Regions from separate parts of the Macrococcus bovicus genome, predicted to be linked through region 1. Evidence: predicted binding sites of a transcription regulator. Region 1 holds the regulator's gene; each other region holds the start of a gene.
The links. Region 1 encodes CtsR, which represses protease genes until heat stress. Its sites were predicted from a motif close to ATGGTCAATAAAGGTCAAACA; they were not measured.
Positions count from the first base shown of each region.

Region 2: a site for CtsR is predicted at 1,985-2,005, ahead of QSV55_RS01955 (ATP-dependent Clp protease ATP-binding subunit). Genes of this name have one in related genera too.
Region 3: a site for CtsR is predicted at 3,081-3,101, ahead of clpP (ATP-dependent Clp endopeptidase proteolytic subunit ClpP). Genes of this name have one in related genera too.

Region 1 covers NZ_CP128470.1:1,980,202-1,984,491, forward strand. The annotation lists gene QSV55_RS10790 (ATP-dependent Clp protease ATP-binding subunit) at 1-1,152, opposite strand, end outside; gene QSV55_RS10795 (protein arginine kinase) at 1,166-2,170, opposite strand; gene QSV55_RS10800 (UvrB/UvrC motif-containing protein) at 2,160-2,540, opposite strand; gene QSV55_RS10805 (CtsR family transcriptional regulator) at 2,552-3,010, opposite strand; gene QSV55_RS10810 (NupC/NupG family nucleoside CNT transporter) at 3,170-4,290, shown strand, end outside.
Region 2 covers NZ_CP128470.1:291,582-295,871, reverse strand. The annotation lists gene QSV55_RS01955 (ATP-dependent Clp protease ATP-binding subunit) at 1-1,906, opposite strand, end outside; gene QSV55_RS01950 (aminotransferase class I/II-fold pyridoxal phosphate-dependent enzyme) at 2,071-3,237, opposite strand; gene lysA (diaminopimelate decarboxylase) at 3,250-4,290, opposite strand, start outside.
Region 3 covers NZ_CP128470.1:537,397-541,686, reverse strand. The annotation lists gene gap (type I glyceraldehyde-3-phosphate dehydrogenase) at 99-1,112, opposite strand; gene QSV55_RS03240 (sugar-binding transcriptional regulator) at 1,129-2,169, opposite strand; gene QSV55_RS03235 (glutaredoxin family protein) at 2,283-2,528, opposite strand; gene QSV55_RS03230 (hypothetical protein) at 2,515-2,817, opposite strand; tRNA gene QSV55_RS03225 (tRNA-Arg) at 2,924-2,995, opposite strand; gene clpP (ATP-dependent Clp endopeptidase proteolytic subunit ClpP) at 3,143-3,736, shown strand; gene QSV55_RS03215 (alkaline phosphatase) at 3,874-4,290, shown strand, end outside.

The DNA.
Region 1 (4,290 bases):
ACGGTCAGAGATATAGCGGTCGCTCATCTTAACTGCCGCCACTAAAGCATCGTCCGTAATTTTAATGCGGTGATGGGCTTCGTAACGGTCGCGCAGACCTTTCAGAATTTCAATCGCATCTTCAACACTCGGTTCATTGACGGTCACCGGCTGGAAGCGACGTTCCAGTGCGGCATCTTTCTCGATGTACTTACGGTACTCTTCAAGCGTCGTCGCACCGATACATTGCAGTTCCCCGCGCGCCAGCGCTGGTTTCAGAATGTTTGAGGCATCAATTGCACCCTCAGCACCACCTGCACCGATCAAGGTATGCAATTCATCGATGAAGAGAATGATATTGCCTGCCTGATGGATTTCATCCATTACCTTCTTCAGACGTTCTTCGAATTCCCCGCGGTATTTCGTACCTGCGACCACCGTACCCATATCCAGGCTCATCACCCGTTTGTCTTTCAACGTTTCAGGTACTTCATTATTGACGATGGCCTGTGCTAATCCTTCAACAATCGCTGTTTTACCGACACCAGGCTCACCGATTAAAACAGGATTGTTCTTCGTCCGTCTGCTCAATACTTCAATCACACGAATGATTTCCTGGCTACGACCGATGACCGGGTCAAGCGTGCCTTCTTTCGCGATGACCGTTAAGTCACGTGCCAGTCCATCAAGTGTCGGCGTACCCTGTGATTTTGAGCCTTGAGCATTTTTAGCGCTCATTTCCGGGCTGCCGAGTAACTTCACGACTTGCGCCCGTGCTTTCGTGATATTTAAGTCCAGATTAGCAAGAACACGTGCCGCGACACCTTCATTTTCACGGATCAGACCCAGCAGGATATGCTCCGTGCCGACGAATGAATGATTCAGGCGACGTGCTTCATCAAGAGATAATTCAATCACTTTTTTCGCTCTTGGTGTGTACTGGATGGTGCCACCGAGACCTGTCCCGTGACCGATCAGCTGCTCGACCTCATTGATGATTTTTTCTTCCGTAATATCAAACTCTGCCAGTACTTTTGCTGCAATCCCGTCAGGCTCTTTGACAAGACCAAGCAGCAGATGCTCAGTACCGATATTATTATGCTGCAGGCGAATTGCTTCTTCCTGTGCATGTGCAAGGACACGCTGAGCGCGTTCTGTTAATTTACCAAACATGGTTTTTCCTCCTTTAAAGATGCTCTCTAAGCATCTTGGCTCTTTTTTCATCTATTTCAAGTGCTTCATTGATCGTATTGAGAAATGGGGGCTGAATCGCCACCATCAACTCATTAAATCGAAATGGCTGGGCGGGAATGATTCCCATATCAATACCCATTTTAACTTCACTTAGTCTGAGACTTGCTTCTTCTGCACTGATCAATCGTGCATATTTCAAAATACCGAGACTGCGGTTGATGCGGTCAGATGTCTGGATATAGTCATAGTCAAACAATCGTTGACGCATCGCTTCTTCTTCACCGATAATCTGCTCAACAATCTGCTTCAGGTCGCCTATAATGGCTTCCTCGCTCTTACCGAGTGTCAGCTGATTGGATACCTGATAGACATGGCCGAGTCCCTGACTTCCTTCACCATATATACCGCGAATCGTATAACCGAAGCGGTTGATTGCCTGGGCAATACGCGTCATACGTTTCATGATGGAAAGCCCCGGCAGATGGAGCATGACACTCGCTCTCAGCCCTGTGCCGATATTCGTCGGACAGGTCGTTAAATAACCGAGCGTCTCATCAAATGATATCGTCATCTTCTCATCTATCTGCTGATCGATCTCTTTGGCTTTCAAATAGAGCTGATCAAGAGATAAGTCACGCCCTAATACTTGAATACGAATATGGTCCTCTTCATTGATCATAATGCTCACCGATTCATCTTCACTGAGGAAGACGGCGCCATGGGGCTGGCTTAGAAGTTCCTTACTTACGAGATGTTTGATCACCAGCATCTGCCTCGCATTGACGTCAAGATCCGCAAGTCTCACTTCATCGAACTGTGAGCCCAGGACAGCGGATGCCGCGTTCAGTACTTGTTCTCCTGTCTGATCATCATACATAAGCGGATGCACAAAATCCTCAAGATTGCGAGCGAGCCTGATTCTGGAGCTCAGAATAATGGGCTGATCGGCTTGCTGCATCCAGTCCCCCAGCTGCACATTCAAATGTTTATCCAGCATCGGAATCCCCCCTCTGTCTCAGCGCTTTTATTTCATCACGTACTAGCACCGCTTCTTCAAAAGCCTGTTCAGCGACTAACCCTTCCAGTTTAGCCTCAAGCGCTTCTATCTGCTTCTTCAGCTTGATTTTTTGTGCTGACTTGAGAGGTGCCTGACCTGTATGCTTCTGGTTGCCTGCCTGCACGCGTTCAACAATCTGCGGGACATAATCACTGAAAGTGGCATAGCAAGTGTGACAACCGAATTTACCGATATGCAGGGCTTCACTCAGCGCAAGACCACAGTTCGGACAGACAGGTTCTGCCTGCTCCTCTCTGAACAGATGTTTCAGCAGCTGATTCATTGTAAATTCTTCATCATTATAATTCATGTTGCACCTCGCTAATGATAACGAATAACTGTCAGGATATTCTGCAGAATATTCGCTCTGATATAATCTCTATATGGTACATCTACGTATAAGGTATCACGGTGAATCGTCGCGAGTAACAGACGTTTCTCACGGTCTGAAATCAAGTCATTCTGTGATAAAGCATCAATAATATGCTCTGCCTTCTGCTGACTGACATGCTGGCCGGTCATAGCACTCAAGTGGTCGATAAACGCCCCTTGATCATTGGACTCAATCTTCGTAATACGAATATAGCCGCCACCACCACGCTTACTCTCTATCTCATAGCCATGTTCACTTGTGAAACGGGTCTTGATAACATAATTGAGCTGCGACGGTACACAGTCAAATTTCTCGGCGATCTTTGAACGCTTTATTTCCACTGCATCCCCGCTTTGTTCAAGTAGCTGCTTTAAATACTGTTCGATAATGTCAGACATATTTTTCATGATTTCACCTCTTTTTGACCATCTTTGACTTTATTATAGGGACAATGCAGAATGAGTGCAAACAATTTGTCTCTCCTTTCTAAAAGAGGTACCGCTTTCATAATAAATGTAGTATGATATTTAATGATGTTTAGTTTATATATGAAAGAGAGGAATAACATGAATTATATTATCGGGGCGATAGGTATCGTCATCTTCCTGTTACTCGCATGGGCAATCAGTTCAGATAAGAAAAATGTCAGATGGCAATATATCGGTATTATGCTCGTCATCCAGTTTCTCCTGGCATTCTTACTGCTGAAGACACCAGGCGGAGTATGGCTGGTCAATAATCTTGCAACAGGCTTCGGATACTTATTAGGATATGCTGCTGAAGGGGTTAACTTTGTATTCCCTAACATGGTCAACCTGAACGACAAAGGTGAGGCTATGAATAACTTCTTTACTCAAGTCTTACTGCCTATCACTTTTATCTCTGCTTTAATCGGTATTTTACAGTATTTAAGAATTTTACCTTTTATCATTAAATATTTAGGGCTTGCGATCTCTAAAATCAACGGCATGGGGAAACTGGAGTCTTATAATGCGGTTGCGTCAGCCATCTTAGGGCAATCTGAGGTCTTCATCTCACTGAAGAAACAACTTCCTTATATCCCTAAACACCGTTTATATACATTAACGGCTTCAGCCATGTCGACTGTGTCACTTTCTATCGTCGGCGCTTATTTCACGATGATTAAACCAGAATACGTCGTAACAGCAATCGTCTTAAATTTATTCGGTGGTTTTATCGTCGCTTCTATCATCAATCCATACCGTGTATCAGATGAGGAAGAAAACAATGTCATCATGACTGAAAATGAACATAAACAGTCATTCTTCGAGATGTTGGGTGAATACATCTTGGATGGCTTCAAAGTTGCAGTGATAGTAGGTGCCATGCTGATCGGTTATATCGCTTTGATTGCCATGTTAAACGGTATTGTCGATGCATTTACACCAGGGAAAGTCAACTTCCAGACTTTACTCGGGTATGTCTTTGCACCTCTTGCATTCTTAACAGGTATCTCCTGGGATGATGCGGTACGTGCAGGCTCAATTATGGCCACTAAACTCGTATCTAACGAGTTTGTCGCGATGCTGGATGTTCAAAATATCGTCAATAATAAAACAGGTGAGTTATCTGAACGTGCCATTGGTATCGTTTCAGTCTTCTTAGTCTCATTTGCCAACTTCTCATCTATCGGGATTATCGCGGGTGCGATTAAATCACTGAATGA
Region 2 (4,290 bases), 390 kb from region 1:
TCATCGTGATTTCTTTTTTGTCGAGTGTGTGCTGCACATCTGCGAGCATCAGTTCAACAATGTGTCTTAAGTCTTCTTTTGTCAGATGCTTGAACTCCACAATCGCATTGAAACGGTTGAGAAATTCCGGACGGAAGAAGTGCTTGAGGTCATCAAAGATGCTCTCTCTGTCTGCTTCCTGACCATCACCGAACCCTGCGTTTGAAGTGGCGATGATAATAGTGTTCTTGAAGTTAACGATGTTGCCCTGTCCGTCTGTCAGTTTACCGTCATCCAGTACTTGCAGTAACAGTGTCAGGATCTGCGGATTCGCTTTCTCGATTTCATCGAACAGAATGACAGAGTACGGGTTACGTCTGACTTTTTCAGTCAATGTGTTGGCGTTATCATCGTAGCCGACATAGCCTGCTGTTGTACCGATCATTTTAGAGACTGCTGTCTGGTCCATGTATTCACTCATGTCGAGTCTGATCAGGGAATCTTTATTACCGAACAGGTCCACCGCCAGTTGTTTAGCAAGTTCTGTTTTACCGACACCCGTCGGACCGACGAATAAGAAGCTGCCGATCGGACGGTTGCCTTCGTCAAACCCTGCACGATTACGTCTGATAGCACGGGATACTGCTGTCACTGCATCCGCTTGGCCGATGATTTTTTCTTCAAGGCGTGACTGAATGTTTTTCAGACGTTCCAGATCATCAGAATCCATTTTAGAGACCGGAATACCTGTCAGGCGTTCAACCGTTGCTGCGACTTCATCAACTGTGACCGTATTTTTATTGTCGTCATGTGCTGCTGACACTTTATCATTCAGTTCTTTGATCTGAGCCTGCAGCTGACTTGCTTTTTCATATTCTTCTTTCTGGACAGCCTGTTCTTTTTCTGCTGTCAGTGCTTGAATTTCTTTCTCTGCTTCTACTTTATCTACTGCAGTATGAGCAGCAGAGACGTGTGCTGCAGTGATATCCATCAAGTCAATCGCTTTATCCGGTAAAGTGCGCTGCGGAATATACTGGATAGACAGCTCAATCGCTGCTTTCAGTGCTGCGTCCGGAATCTCAACATTATGGTGTTTTTCGTAGTTGTCACGGATGCCTTTCAAGATTTCAAAGGCATCTTCTTTAGAAGGTTCATTGACGACGACTTCATTGAAACGGCGTGATAAAGCTGCATCCTTCAAGATGGTATTACGGTATTCATCCTGAGTTGTCGCACCGATGACAGAGATTTCACCACGGCTCAGTGCCGGTTTCATGATATCCGACAGTCCTTTGCTGCCTGAGTCGCCGCCAGTAGAGCCTGCACCGATCATCTGATGGATTTCATCCAGGAATAAGACGATATTGCCGTGTGCCTTCACTTCATCCAGTAATTTCTGAACGTTTTCCTCAAATGCACCGCGGTACTGTGTGCCTGCTTCCAGCGCTGAAATATCGAGTGAGTAGATTTCCTTGTCTTTGATTGAAGCCGGGACATTTCCTTTCACTATCTCCTGAGCGAGGCCTTCGACGATTGCTGTCTTACCGACCCCTGCTTCACCGACTAGGATTGGATTGTTCTTGATACGGCGGCTCAGTACTTCCGCGGTATCCTGAATCTCTTTATCGCGGCCGATCACCGGGTCAAGTTTGCCTTGGCGTGCTTCTTCAGTTAAGTTGCGGCCTAGTTTACCGAGTATTCCATCTGCAGATAACGGGTTATTCTGTCCTGTGACAGACGATGGCTGTTGATCCTCCTTGAAGTGGTAGCCCTGCTGTTTAAGTGCAGCTAATTGTTCAGGTGTGACTTCCTGGCCGTTGATATAGTAGCGTTTTTTAGTGTAATTGTTAGTTTTCATCTGGTTCATATCGTTAAACATACTGTTAAATAATGCATCAAATTCGTTGCTGAAAAATGAGTTATTCATAACTTATTCCTCCTAATATTCAGTTGTCATTTTACTATCAAAGGGTGCTTATTCCTTTGATATATTCATTATATACCCAAGGTCAAAAAAGGTCAAACAATTTATTGACCTTTTTTGACTATTATTTTTGCATAAAAAAAGAGCCTCCAAAAAGGAGACTGCTGCTAATGATGATGATAATCTGTTAAAAATCGTTCCAGGCGGTTGCAGCCTTCTACAATCTCTTCCATTGTACTCGCAAAAGAAATTCGAATATGACCTTCGCCGTAGGATGTAAAGGCAGCACCAGGGACGACTGCTACTTGCTCCGCTGCCAGCAGCTCTGTCGCAAACTGAAAGGAGTCGCTGTTATAGGCTGAGATATCAGGCAGAATGTAGAATGCACCGGTGGGCAGCTCCACTGGCAGTCCCATCTGTCTCAGTCTGTCATAGAGATAGTCTCTTCTCTCCCGGTAAGCTGTATTCATATCAGTGATCATCTGCTTGGCGGCTGGATGCGTCAAAGCTGCAATTGCACCGTATTGTGAGGGTGTGGCAGCACAGATCGAGTTATAGAGATGGACTTTTGTCACCTGGTCAATGGCCGCTTCCGGTGCCAGCACATAACCGATTCGAGCCCCGGTCATGGCATGTGACTTCGATAAGCCGTTGATATAGAAGAGCTGACTGCGTACTTCAGGATGTTCTATGAAGGAATGATGCTGACCTTCATAGATATTCTCTGAATAGATTTCATCCGTAATGATGAAGAGATCTCTGTCCTTCAAGAGCTGCACAAGTTCCTGGATGGTTTCTGCACTCAATGTCGTGCCAGTTGGATTAGTCGGATAATTGAAGAGGACCGCTTTCGTCCGGGGAGTGATTGCTGCAGCGATCTGTGCTGCTGTCGGCACAAAATGCGTCTCTGTCGTATCGACAAATACCGTCTTCGCACCGAGCAGCTGAATAATCGGCTCGTAGCCCGCATAGGCAGGTGCAGGAATGATGACTTCATCCCCCGTATTCAGAATCGTTCTGAAGATACTGTCAATCGCTTCTGAGCCGCCATTTGTAATCAGCACTTCAGTCTCAGGATGATAATCCACATTAAACCGCTCAGCTGTGTAATCTGTAATTGCCGTACGCAATTCTATCAGGCCTTTGTTATGCGTGTAGCGCAACTGCCCTGCTTCGATGGCTGCGGTCATCGCCTGTCTGATGAAGTCCGGCGTATCAAATCCCGACTGTCCTAAAGTCAGATTAATGCCATTCTCATACTGGCTGACCTTGTTCGCAAACTGACGGGTCCCCGGTACTTGTAATGCCATCACCCGGTCATTGAATTGTGGCATGGCTGTTCCTCCTTAGATGATGTCATTCTGGATGAGCTGTTCCAGTGTCTGACGCTTGATAACCGGTCTGACGCCTGCCTCAGAGACGAAGACAACAGCGGGTTTCAGCATCTGATTGTAGTTTGAACTCATGCTGTAGTGATAAGCGCCAGTCGACAGAACTGCGAGCAGATCGCCCCGTCTGATACTTGCCGGCAGCTTGATATCCCGGCGGATAATATCACCTGACTCACATAGCTTGCCGGCAATCGTCATCATCTTGTCATGCGTTTCCTCACGATTCACCAGCCGCAGTTCATACTTGGCATCATATAACGCCGTACGGATATGATCGCTCATGCCGCCGTCAATCGACACATAGTAATTTGTACCTGGAATATCCTTGATATTGCCGACTTCATATAAAGTGATGCCCGCTTCTCCGACGATGGAACGGCCCGGTTCCAGAGAAAGTTCCGGCACTGGATAATCATGTGTCTGGCAGGCTGACTGAATGGCATCTGTAATGGTTCTGATACCTTCTTCAATCGGATAGCTTACATCATCATCTGTGTATTTAATGCTGAAGCCGCCGCCGATATTCAGCACCTGAATATGGATATCGTTTTCTTTCAGCCATTCAATCACCAGTTTAACAGTCTCCACTGTCCCTGTTGATTCAAAAATCTGTGAGCCGATATGGAAGTGCACACCCATAAAGTCGATATGTTCAGCCGCCTCAATCTGGCGGACACCTTCTAGCGCCAGCCCTTTCTTGATACTGAGACCGAATTTGCTGTCTTCCTGTCCCGTCTGAATAAACTCATGCGTGTGTGCTTCAACACCTGGGTTAATACGGAGCACTGCCTTGACCTGTCTCGTCGCCAGCGCATTGATACGCGCGATTTCATCCAGACTGTCGATGACGAAGTATTCAACGCCTGACTCAATCGCATAGATAATCTCCCGGTCCGTCTTATTATTGCCGTGGAAATGAATATGGTCCGGTGCTACATGTGACTGTAGCGCTGTATAGAGTTCACCTTCACTGACCACATCCAGTCCCATCTGTTC
Region 3 (4,290 bases), 640 kb from region 1:
ACTATTCCTCCTCAATATGGGTGTCAGTATCAGTATAACAATTTTTAAGAAAAAATAAGCAGGAGAAGCGTATCTTCTCCTGCTTACGCTTAACTAGATTAAGCTTGCTGTGCTTGTTCAGCTAAATGTTGTAAAGTACGCACTAATTGAGCAGTGTAGCTCATTTCATTGTCATACCATGATACAGTTTTAACCATTTGATGGTCACCGACTGTCATTACACGAGTCTGAGTTGCATCAAATAATGAACCGTAAGTGATACCGATGATATCAGAAGAGACGATCTGGTCTTCTGTGTAACCGAATGATTCATTTGAAGCTTCTCTCATTGCCTGGTTGATTTCTTCAACTGTCACTTCTTTTTCTAAGATACATGTTAACTCAGTGATAGAACCTGTCGCAACAGGGACACGTTGAGCTGAACCATCTAATTTACCTTTTAATTCAGGGATAACTAGACCGATCGCTTTAGCAGCACCTGTTGAGTTAGGTACGATGTTCTGAGCTGCTGCACGCGCACGACGGAAGTCACCTTTAGCGTGTGGTGCATCAAGTGTGTTCTGGTCACCTGTATAAGCGTGAACAGTCATCATTAAACCTTCGATGATACCGAATTTGTCATTTAAAGTTTTAGCCATAGGTGCTAAACAGTTTGTTGTACAAGATGCACCTGACACGATTTCTTCAGAACCATCTAAAATGTCATGGTTGACATTATAAACAACTGTTTTAAGGTCTCCAGTTGCCGGTGCTGAAATCAATACTTTTTTGGCGCCAGCTTTAATATGAGCCTGGGCTTTTTCTTCGCTAGTGTAGAAACCTGTACATTCTAATACCACATCGATGCCCAGTTCTCCCCATGGAAGTTCTTCTGCTTTCGGGTTAGCGAATGATTTGATTTCACGACCATTGACAAGGAAACCACCTTCAACGACACGTACTTCCTCTTTGAAGCGGCCTTGTGTTGTATCGTATTTTAAAAGATGTGCAAGCATATCGTCATCTGTTAAATCGTTAACCGCTACAACTTCGATATCTTTTACTTCTTGTAATCTTCTGAATGCTAAACGACCGATACGTCCAAAACCGTTGATTGCTACTTTAACTGCCATGAATAATGGCCTCCTTTTAATTTATATTATTGTCAAAGGCAAATGCCTTCAATAACTGTTTTGCTACTGCTTCGTCTGTAATAAGTGTGGTCTGTTTCGGTGCGTTTTTCAAATAGGCTGCAATCGCATCTACTTTACTGCTCCCACCTGCCACAGCGATAATATGTTCCTTGTTGATCACATCTTCAAGTTGCAAACCAATCGTCCGCACCTTATAAACAATATTACCCTTTTTATCAAAATAGTAACCAAAAGCTTCACCGACCGCTTCATTTTCAAGCAATAATTTCTGAACAGCTGAATCGGTTTTTCTTCTGACTGCCATCTTGGCTGCATTACCGATACCATGAACTACGATATCTGCTGATTTAATTTGATCGAGCACTGACCGAATTGAAGGTTCTTCAATCAAGTTCTGATAAGTCTGTTCACTGACTTGGTCCGGTACATACAATGCCTCATAACAACCGCCCGTTGATTCCGCCATTTTTGCGACGATAAAGTTCGCCTGATGAATCATATCCTCACCAAGCCCCCCACGCGCAGGCGTAAAAGTGACGTCAAATGGCACCTGAGCCAGATGACTTGCCATACTCGCTGTACTGGAACCTCCAGTGACGGTCACCTTCATATCCGGTCCGAGCAACGAATGAAGATAACGTCCTGCTTCAACACCGAGATTAATCGATGTTTCCTGACTTTCATCTGCATCACCTTTAACGACAATCAATTTACTGATACCCGTCAATTTACTGATTTCCGTCGCTAGCGCCGACAAATCATTGTAGACTTCCATATGTCTGGCCAGTAAATTCAGCACTTCCAGTCCTTCTGAAGTGATGGTCATCCCTTTAGGATGAATATCGATAAGATGTTCAGCCTTAAGACTTTCAACATCACTCCTTAAAATCCTTTCAGTCTGATGAAGCCGTTCTGCTAAGGCACGTCTGCCAATAGGCTGAGCAAGGTGAATCATAGACAGCACATTAAAACGACGCTGCATTTTTTCAATCAAATCTGGAACCAGTCTCTGTTGAACGGCGAAAATTTGATCCATTCGACTTCCTCCAACTTAATGAGACATAAAACGTCCCAGTTGGGACAATGTGTGTTACACCTATATGATAGCAAGATAACCTTTTATTTGCAAGAAAAAACCTCGAACATCATTTAATATTGTTCGAGGTTTTCAGTCACGGTGACAAAATCAATGATGCCTTCCTGTACGACTCTGTCCTTATAAGTCAGCACCGGCACACGGATCTGGTATGCCATCATTAATTCATCATCTTCAGTTATATTGACTTCTTCATATGTAATATCTAAATCCACAAATTCAAGCTGTCGTTTGGCTTCTTCACATAATGAGCAGTTCGGCTGCGTATAAAGCGTCAGAAAATATTTATGCGCCGCCATAGACCCAGTCCTTCAAACGATTGTTTTCACAGCAGAGCTGATAACCTTTCTCGTATGCAGGATCATCAAGCATATCCACTAACTCCAGGCGTCCTTTTTCTGTAATCTCAATATCCTTAAGAACAACCAGATCGTCTACGATGACTTCCCCGGAAATCAGCCCTTCTCTTTTCATTTCAATAAAAGAATCTTTCAGTAATTTTGTATCAATCCAGCCAAAGAAATTTGCGAGCACAGTCCCTTTCCTCAGTTCATATAAAATAATAAATTTTAAACGGTCTTTTAACATACGGCTGTCCTCCTTGACTCTATTAGCCCATATATACCCTATTCTCAGTGATTGTACACAAAAAAATCTGTCAGGAATGACAGATTTTCAAAAAATGAAGCTATAACGCCCTCGGAGGGAATCGAACCCCCATTTCAAGAACCGGAATCTTACGTGTTATCCATTACACCACGAGGGCAATTAACTTATATTATAACGGTAATTGTTATATATTTAAATATGAAAAAATACAAGTCTGCAAGAAATTTAAAAATAAGCTCTATCTTTTGACTATTTTTGACCATATATAGTATATTATTATCAAACCTTAAAGGAGGATTTATTGATGAATTTAATTCCAACAGTTATTGAATCTACTAACCGCGGTGAACGTGCATACGATATTTACTCACGCCTTCTGAAAGACCGCATCATTATGCTTGGTTCTCAGATTGATGACAATGTCGCTAACTCTATCGTTTCACAGTTACTCTTCTTACAGGCGCAGGATGCTGAAAAAGATATCTACCTTTATATCAACTCTCCAGGCGGCAGCGTGACTGCGGGTATGGCGATCTATGATACGATGCAGCACATTAAACCTGATGTACAGACGATCTGTATCGGTATGGCGGCTTCTATGGGTTCATTCTTACTGGCTGCCGGTGCGAAAGGTAAACGTTTTGCACTGCCTAATGCAGAAGTGATGATCCACCAGCCGCTTGGCGGAGCACAAGGTCAGGCGACCGAGATTGAAATTGCTGCGCGTCACATCTTAAAAACACGTGAGAAATTAAACCGCATCCTGTCAGAACGTACAGGTCAGCCGATTGAAAAAATTGAAAAAGATACAGACCGCGATAACTTCCTAAGCGCTGAAGAAGCAAAAGAATATGGTCTTATTGACGATGTGATGCATCCAGCAGTGGAAGAAAAATAGAATATCTGATCAGCACTGAGCACTAGCTCAGTGCTTTTTTTACATTAACTTTACATACTTTTTACAAGAACTGCGACTTCCCTTTACATTTTACTGATAAATTTAGTTTGTAATCATAAAACTTAGGAGGATTCATTGTGAAATCATTCAATAAAGTTATTGCTTCATCAGTTATTGCTGGTCTTTTCTTATCTTCAATGCCGACTTCCACGGGCGTTCATACTGTAGAAGCTGCGACTAAGAAAGTAACGCCTTGCAGCGAGCAGAAAGCGCCAAAAAACATCATCTTCATGATCGGTGATGGAATGGGCCCTTCTTACAACACTGCTTATCGTTATATGATGGATAACCCTGCAACTAAAAGAATGGATCTTGTCTCATTCGACCATTACTTATTAGGTACTCAACGTACGATTGCTGAAGATGAGCATGAAAATATCACAGACTCTGCTTCTGCTGCTACAGCGATGAGTGCAGGTGTCAAAACATATAACAACGCAATCGCTGTTGATAATAACAAGACTGAAGTGAAGACTGTTCTTGAACGCTCTAAA